2 regions of the Burkholderia sp. AW33-5 genome follow, and region 2 is predicted to be linked to the other one. Evidence: riboswitches for the same ligand, from Rfam matches in the RefSeq annotation. Region 2 holds a riboswitch; the other holds the start of a gene.
The links. A riboswitch is a leader RNA that binds a small molecule or an ion and turns the genes downstream of it on or off. The one in region 2 is predicted to bind glycine.

Region 1: it holds a riboswitch for glycine, as region 2 does, so the genes downstream of both, gcvH (glycine cleavage system protein GcvH) here and gcvT (glycine cleavage system aminomethyltransferase GcvT) in region 2, are expected to answer to the same signal.

What each region holds. Positions count from the first base shown of each region.
Region 1 is NZ_JBSAXA010000022.1:12,084-15,487, reverse strand. It holds gene speB (agmatinase) at 1-463, opposite strand, end outside; gene ACV22V_RS26155 (LysR family transcriptional regulator) at 624-1,547, shown strand; glycine riboswitch at 1,740-1,826, shown strand; gene gcvH (glycine cleavage system protein GcvH) at 2,056-2,430, shown strand; gene gcvP (aminomethyl-transferring glycine dehydrogenase) at 2,427-3,404, shown strand, end outside.
Region 2 is NZ_JBSAXA010000009.1:119,454-122,857, forward strand. It holds gene gcvH (glycine cleavage system protein GcvH) at 1-223, opposite strand, end outside; gene gcvT (glycine cleavage system aminomethyltransferase GcvT) at 351-1,469, opposite strand; glycine riboswitch at 1,554-1,687, opposite strand; glycine riboswitch at 1,719-1,823, opposite strand; gene ACV22V_RS16795 (hypothetical protein) at 1,947-2,315, opposite strand; gene ACV22V_RS16800 (oxidoreductase) at 2,526-3,404, opposite strand, start outside.

The sequences.
Region 1 (3,404 bases), on a different contig from region 2:
CGAAATGCACGATGTGAATCGGCCCGCGGCCTTCGAACGCCTTGATCACCGGCGCATGCACCGAATGATCGCCGCCGAGCACCACCGGCATCGCTCCGCCGGCGAGAATCTTGCGCACGGCCAGTTCGATGTTCGCGTTGCTCGTGGCCATGTCGGTGTGCACGATGTCCGCATCGCCGACGTCCACCATGCGAACCTGATCCTCGGTCAGGTAGAGCACGTCGTCTTCGTGATCGTAGGCGCCCGCGTGCCCGAACGAAAACAGCGTTGACGCCTCGCGAATGCCGCGCGGGCCGAAGCGCGCGCCCGAGCGCCACTGGGTGCCCATGTCGTTGGGCGCACCCAGGATCGCGACGTCCGCGTCGATGTTCTCCCAGTCGAGGCACACCGGCGCCTTCGCAAAGGTGCAGTGACCGACGAACGGCAGGTTGAGCCTGCCCTTTTCATAGCTGTTGTTCTGCATTGTCTCCGTCTCCATCTGTATGCGGATTCGTCTTCGGGCGCACGGCCGTCCATGCGCTTGCCTTTGCGGTCACTATGGGCAAAAATTTTTTCCGGAAAAATAGCATCTATCAGATGTCCATATCGGATATTCCGATGTGACGGACGGAGGAGAACGGAACGTGAAACAGCTGCAGGACATCGACCTGAAACTGCTCAGGATTTTCATGACCATCGTGAAATGCGGCGGCTTCTCCGCCGCGCAGGCCGCGCTGAACGTGAGCCAGTCGACCATCAGCGAGCAGATGACCAGCCTCGAAACGCGCCTCGGCGTCAAATTGTGCGAACGCGGCCGCAGCGGCTTTCGTCTGACGGAACACGGCGTCGCGACCTACGAATCCGCGCAGCGCCTCGCGCTCGCGGTGGAAGCGTTCTGCATGGACACCCATGCGCTCAAGCAGCGCATCTCGGGCCGGCTTCATCTCGGCATCATCGACAACACGGTCACCGACACCGACAGCATCCTGCCGCTCGCGCTGCGCCGGTTCGTCTCGCGCGGTCACGATGTCCAGCTCGACATCTACATCGGCACGCCGGCCGAGCTCGAGGAACGCGTGCTCGACGGGCGGTTGCACCTCGCGATCGGCCACTTCCCGCTCACCGTTGCCGGCCTGTCCTACACGCAGCTGTACGAGGAGCCCGACGGCCTCTACTGCAGCCGCTACCATCCGCTGTTCTCGACCGACGCCACCGGCGACGCGCTGATCGAGCGCGTCCGCCAAAGCCAGGTGGTCGCCCGCGCGTTCCTGCAGCAGCGCGACCTGCAATTGCTCGAGAGCGGCAGCGCGGCCGCGACCGTCGACAATGTCGAGGCCCAGGCGATCCTGATCCTGACGGGCGCGTATATCGGCTTTCTGCCGCGGCACTACGCGAGACAGTGGGTCGACGCCGGCCAGATGCGCCAGCTCGCCGCGGAACAGCTCACGTCCGCATGGCCGTTCTCGTCGATCACGCGCCGCGGCGCCGCACAGCCGACCGTGCTTCGCGCGTTCCTCGACGACCTGATGGCCCAGTCGGGCAACCGCCCCGCGCCGGCGGACAGATAGTCGATATCGGATATTCATTTCGGTCTCCACCGAAGTATCGACCGGCCGCGATCGCGGCGCGGCCTTGCTCCGCCAGGCCGCGCGCCGTTTTCGGCACGCCTGCGTCGTGCCGCGGCATCTGCTTCGCCGCATGGGCGATCGAACGAGGTGTTGACACCGCCGCAGGCGTGCGACTAGATTGTCGCCAGCTATCGGGATGTGTCAGGAGAGACCGCCGTCCGGCGGCGCCGAAGGGGAATCGCCCCAGAAACTCTCAGGCAAAAGGACTGACGCATCGATTAGCGCTCTGGAGAGTAGGCCTCTGGTCGTCGACCAAGCCTCGCCGAAGGAGAAGCGCCCCGCCGGGGCGCGCAATCTCTCAGGCAAACGGACAGAGGGGGCATCAGGCACGCAGCCTGGAATGCCCCGGTCTCGTCCGGATGCCGACTCGTCGATCATCCTCCCGCCCGTGCACTTCCGGCTTGCGTGTGCCGCATCACGCAACGCAACCCTGTCAGGAAGAGAGCACATGAGCGAGGTCCGATACACCGAATCCCATGAATGGCTGCGCGTCGAAGGCGACGGCAGCGCCACCGTCGGCATTACCGACCACGCGCAATCGCAGCTGGGCGATCTGGTTTATGTCGCACTGCCAAACGAAGGCGACGCCTTTGCCCAGTACGACGAGGCCGCCACCGTCGAATCGGTCAAGGCCGCCGGCGAGGTCAAGATGCCGGTGTCCGGCACCGTGCTGGAAGCGAACGCCGCCCTGGGCGACACGCCGAGCCTCGTCAACGATTCCGCGGAATGCGACGGCTGGTTCTTCAGGATGCGCATCGACAGCCCGGAGCAGCTGACCGGGTTGATGGACGCCGCCGCGTATCGCGCCTATATCGGCGCATGACGGAGACGGCCATGAACGCATTCGATTCCGTCGCGCAGCGCGAGTCGTTCGTCCGCCGCCACATCGGCCCCGATGCAAACGAACAGGCCGCGATGCTGGCCGTGCTCGGCTTGGACTCCGTCGACGAGCTGGTGGAACAGGTCGTCCCCGCGGCGATCCGCAGCGATGCGCCGCTCGCCCTGCCTCCCGGCTGCACCGAAGCCGACGCGCTGGACCGGCTGGCTGCACTGGCAGGCCGCAACCAGGTATTCCGCTCGTTCATCGGCATGGGATACCACGACACCCACACGCCGCCGGTCATTCAGCGCAACGTGCTGGAAAATCCGGCCTGGTACACGGCCTACACGCCGTACCAGCCTGAAATCTCGCAAGGCCGCCTGGAGGCGCTGCTCAACTTCCAGACCATGATCGCCGACCTGACCGGCCTCGAGATCGCCAACGCGTCGATGCTCGACGAAGGCACCGCGGCCGCCGAGGCGATGACGTTCTGCCGGCGCCTCGCCCGGTCGGACAGCCGGATCTTCTTCGTCGCGCACGATTGCCATCCGCAGACGATCGAGATCGTTCGCACGCGCGCGGAGCCGCTCGGCATCGAGATCGTCGTCGGAAATCCGCGCCGCGATCTGTCCGCCACCGGCTGTTTCGCCGCGCTGCTGCAATATCCGGGCACCTTCGGCGACATCCACGATTACCGCGACGTGGTCGGCACCCTGCATGCGAACGGCGCGCTGGCCGTGGTCGCCGCCGACCTGCTCGCGCTGACCCTGCTCGCGCCGCCGGGCGAATTCGGCGCCGACGTGGCGGTCGGCACCACGCAGCGCTTCGGCGTGCCGCTGGGTTACGGCGGCCCGCACGCCGGTTATTTCGCGACGCGCGACACGTTCAAGCGCACGATGCCGGGACGACTGGTCGGCGTGTCGGTCGACGCGCACGGCCGCCCGGCGCTGCGCCTCGCGATGCAGACGCGCGAACAG
Region 2 (3,404 bases):
ACACCGGCGAGTAGATGTCGGATGCCGCCTTCACCGATTCGACGACGCCGACGGCGTCGCCCGCGTTCACCGACTTGCCGACTTGCGGCAGTTCGAGGAAGACGATGTCGCCGAGCGTGCTCTGCGCGTGATCGGTGATGCCGACCGTCAGCGTGCCGTCGGCTTCGGTGCGGATCCACTCGTGTTCGTCGGTGTACTTCAGATCGGCCGGGACGTTGCTCATCGGATGCTCCTGGATAAAAGGGTGTGTTCGTTATGCTGGCGCGCCGCCGGGACGCGCCGGGGTGTGGTTGCGCCGGGCGCCATTTCCCGGCTTCCCGGGAGGCGGCCTCCCGGTCGCCTCTCGGTCGTTACGCAGCGAGGACCTTGCCGTTGCGCACGAACGGCAGTTTTACCACGCGCGCGGGAAGTTGCTTGTCTCGAATCTGCACATGAATGATGTCGCCGACCTGGACGGCCGCCGGCACGCGCGCGAACGCGATCGATTCCTGCATCGACGGCGAGAACGTGCCGCTCGTGATCTCGCCTTCGCCGTGCGGCGTGACGACCTTCTGGTGCGCGCGCAGCACGCCGCCCGCCTTGCCGTTTTCCTTCTGCAGGATCAGGCCGACGAACGCGGCGCGCGAGCCGTCGCGCTCGAGTGCGGCGCGGCCGACGAACTCGCGCGGCGCCGACAGGTCGACCGTCCACGCGAGGCCTGCGTCGAGCGGGGACACGGTGTCGTCCATATCCTGGCCGTACAGGTTCATGCCGGCCTCGAGGCGCAGCGTGTCGCGCGCGCCGAGCCCGCAGGGGCGCACGCCGTTTTGCTGCAGCGCGGCCCACAGCGCTTCGACGTGCACGGCCGGGACGATCACTTCGAAGCCGTCTTCGCCGGTGTAGCCGGTGCGCGCGATGGTGAGATCGCCGAACGGCGTGCCGGCGACCTGCGCGGCGTTGAACGGCTTCAGTTCGCTGGTCGCGGCACGCGCGGCGGGCACCGTCGTCCAGACCTTTTCACGGGCGTTCGGGCCCTGAACGGCGACGATCGCGAAATCGCGGCGCGGCGCGATGGTCAGGCCGTAGCCGCCTTGTTCGTTGAGCTGGTTGAACCACGCGATGTCCTTCTCGGCCGTGCCGGCGTTGACGACGACGCGGAAGAAGTCTTCGGTGAAGTAATAGACGATCAGGTCGTCGACGACGCCGCCCTGCGGATTGAGCAGGCACGAGTAGAGCGCCTTGCCGGGGGTCTTGAGCTTGCCGACGTTGTTGGCGATCGCGTGTTCGAAGAACGCGCGCACGCGGCTGCCGGTGAAATCGACGACGCACATGTGCGACACGTCGAACATGCCGGCGTCGGTGCGCACGGCTTCGTGTTCTTCGATCTGCGAGCCGTAGTTGACGGGCATGTCCCAGCCGCCGAAGTCGACCATGCGGGCATTGAGCGCGCGGTGCGCGGCGTTGAGCGGGGTTTGATTCAGTGCAGTCATCGAGGCCTCAGGCAAGGCGCTTGCGCGCGGGTCAGAACGGCCATGTGCCGACCGTCGCGGCCGTGTGCCTGCGAGCGATGCGATACATGCCCCTCTGTCCTCGATACCTGAGAGATTGCGCCGCGGCCACGAGCCGGCGAACGCGCGCCCCTTCGGTGGGCAGCCTGCCCGCGCTGCAATCGCGCAGCGGGCTACTGCCGCTCTCCAGAGTGCGGGGAGTGCGGCCCGCGCGAAGCGCGGACGGGATCCCCGACGCGGTCGGTCCTTTTGCCTGAGAGTTTGCGGGTGTGCCCCTTCGGCGGCGCGACCGGCGTTGCGAAGCTACGCGGCCACACGCTCTCCCGACGCGTGCGGGCGACTGTACGCGAGCGGGTCGGCATTGTCAATTTGGGCAAAATAATGTCGCTTCGCGACAAGCGGCGGCGTGAGGGACGCCGCCGCTTTTGCCGGCACCGGCGGACGCCGGCATGGCCGGTTTTACTCGCCGATCGCGCGCGCGGCCGTGTCGAGTTCCTGGTTCAGCACGCGCTGCTCGTCGCCGGACAGGCCGCCGTTGTGCTGGGTCGACATGTCGCTCGCTTCCTGGCGGATCACGTCGAGCCGGTGGTGCAACTGCGCGCCGTACGGCGGCGGGTAGTAGCCGCCGTTGACGCGCGCGTCGATCCGGCGGTGCAGGTTGTCGATCCGGCCCTGGACCTCCAGCAGGCGATCGTTCGCGACGACCTGCGGATTCGGCCGCGGCGGGGGCGGGGGCGTCTGTCGGGCCGGCCGCTGCGGCTGCACGACACAGGCCGCGAGCGAGGAAACCAGGACGCAGCATGCCGCTGCGCGAATCAACCGTTGCATCACATTCTCCTGACGGTTTGGTGTCGGATCGACTTTTTGAGAAACGCATCAGACCGGGCGACCGCTGACTTTCGTTCCCGCACCATTTGTAACGGAATGTTCGGGATCGTGTTGTCGCGGCGGCTGACGCGTGGTCGCTGCCGCTGCCGGGGGCGGCGCGGCCCGACGCGATGGCCGAGGCCGGGACGGCACCGACCCGACCGGCGGCCGTCAGACGGTGCGGCGCACGAACGGTACCCGGCGGCCTTCATGCTCGCTTTGCGCGGCGAGCTCGATGATCGTCATCACGTCGACGGCGTCCTGCGGCGTGACCGGGAACGGCGCGCCGTCGTGGACCGACGCGGCGAGCGCGCGGTAGAACTCCGCGTACTGGCCGTCGAGCGTCGGTACCGGCCGCTCGACCTCGACTTCGCCGTCGAGCACGCGAAGCACGCCGGGCGGGTTGCCGCCGCCGAACTCGACGTGGTCCGGCGTCAGGCCGGCCTTCAACTGGTCTTCCTGCGTGTCGAGCCCGAACTTCTGGTAGCTGCCGCGCGTGCCGTGCAGCGTGAAGCGCGCGGGCTCGATCGCCGACAGCGCGCTCGCGTGCAGCGCGACGTCCTTGTCCGGATAGCCGAGCAGCAGGTGCACGAAATCGGGCGCCGTGCCGTTGTCGCGGCGCGTCTTGACCGTGGCGCTGACCGTTTCCGGCAGCCCGAACAGCGCGAGCGCCTGGTCGATCAGGTGCGGGCCGAGGTCGAGCAGCAGGCCGCCGCCGCGTGCGGGCTCCTCGCGCCAGCGCGTGCGCGGGGTCGGCCGGAAGCGGTCGAAGTGCGACGCGAAATACGTGAGCCGCCCGAGTTCGCGGGATTCGACGATGCGCCGCACGGTGAGGAAGTCGCCGTCCCAGCGGCGGTTGTGGAACGGCGCGAACAGGCGGCTGCGCGCGTTCGCGAGCCGCGCGAGCGCGAGCGCTTCGTCGGCCGTGAGCGTGACGGGCTTGTCGACGACGACGTGGCGGCCGGCTTCGAGCACCTGGCGGGCGAGCGTGAAGTGCGTGTCGTTCGGCGTGGCGATCACCACGCAGTCGATGTCGTCGAGGCCGAGCAG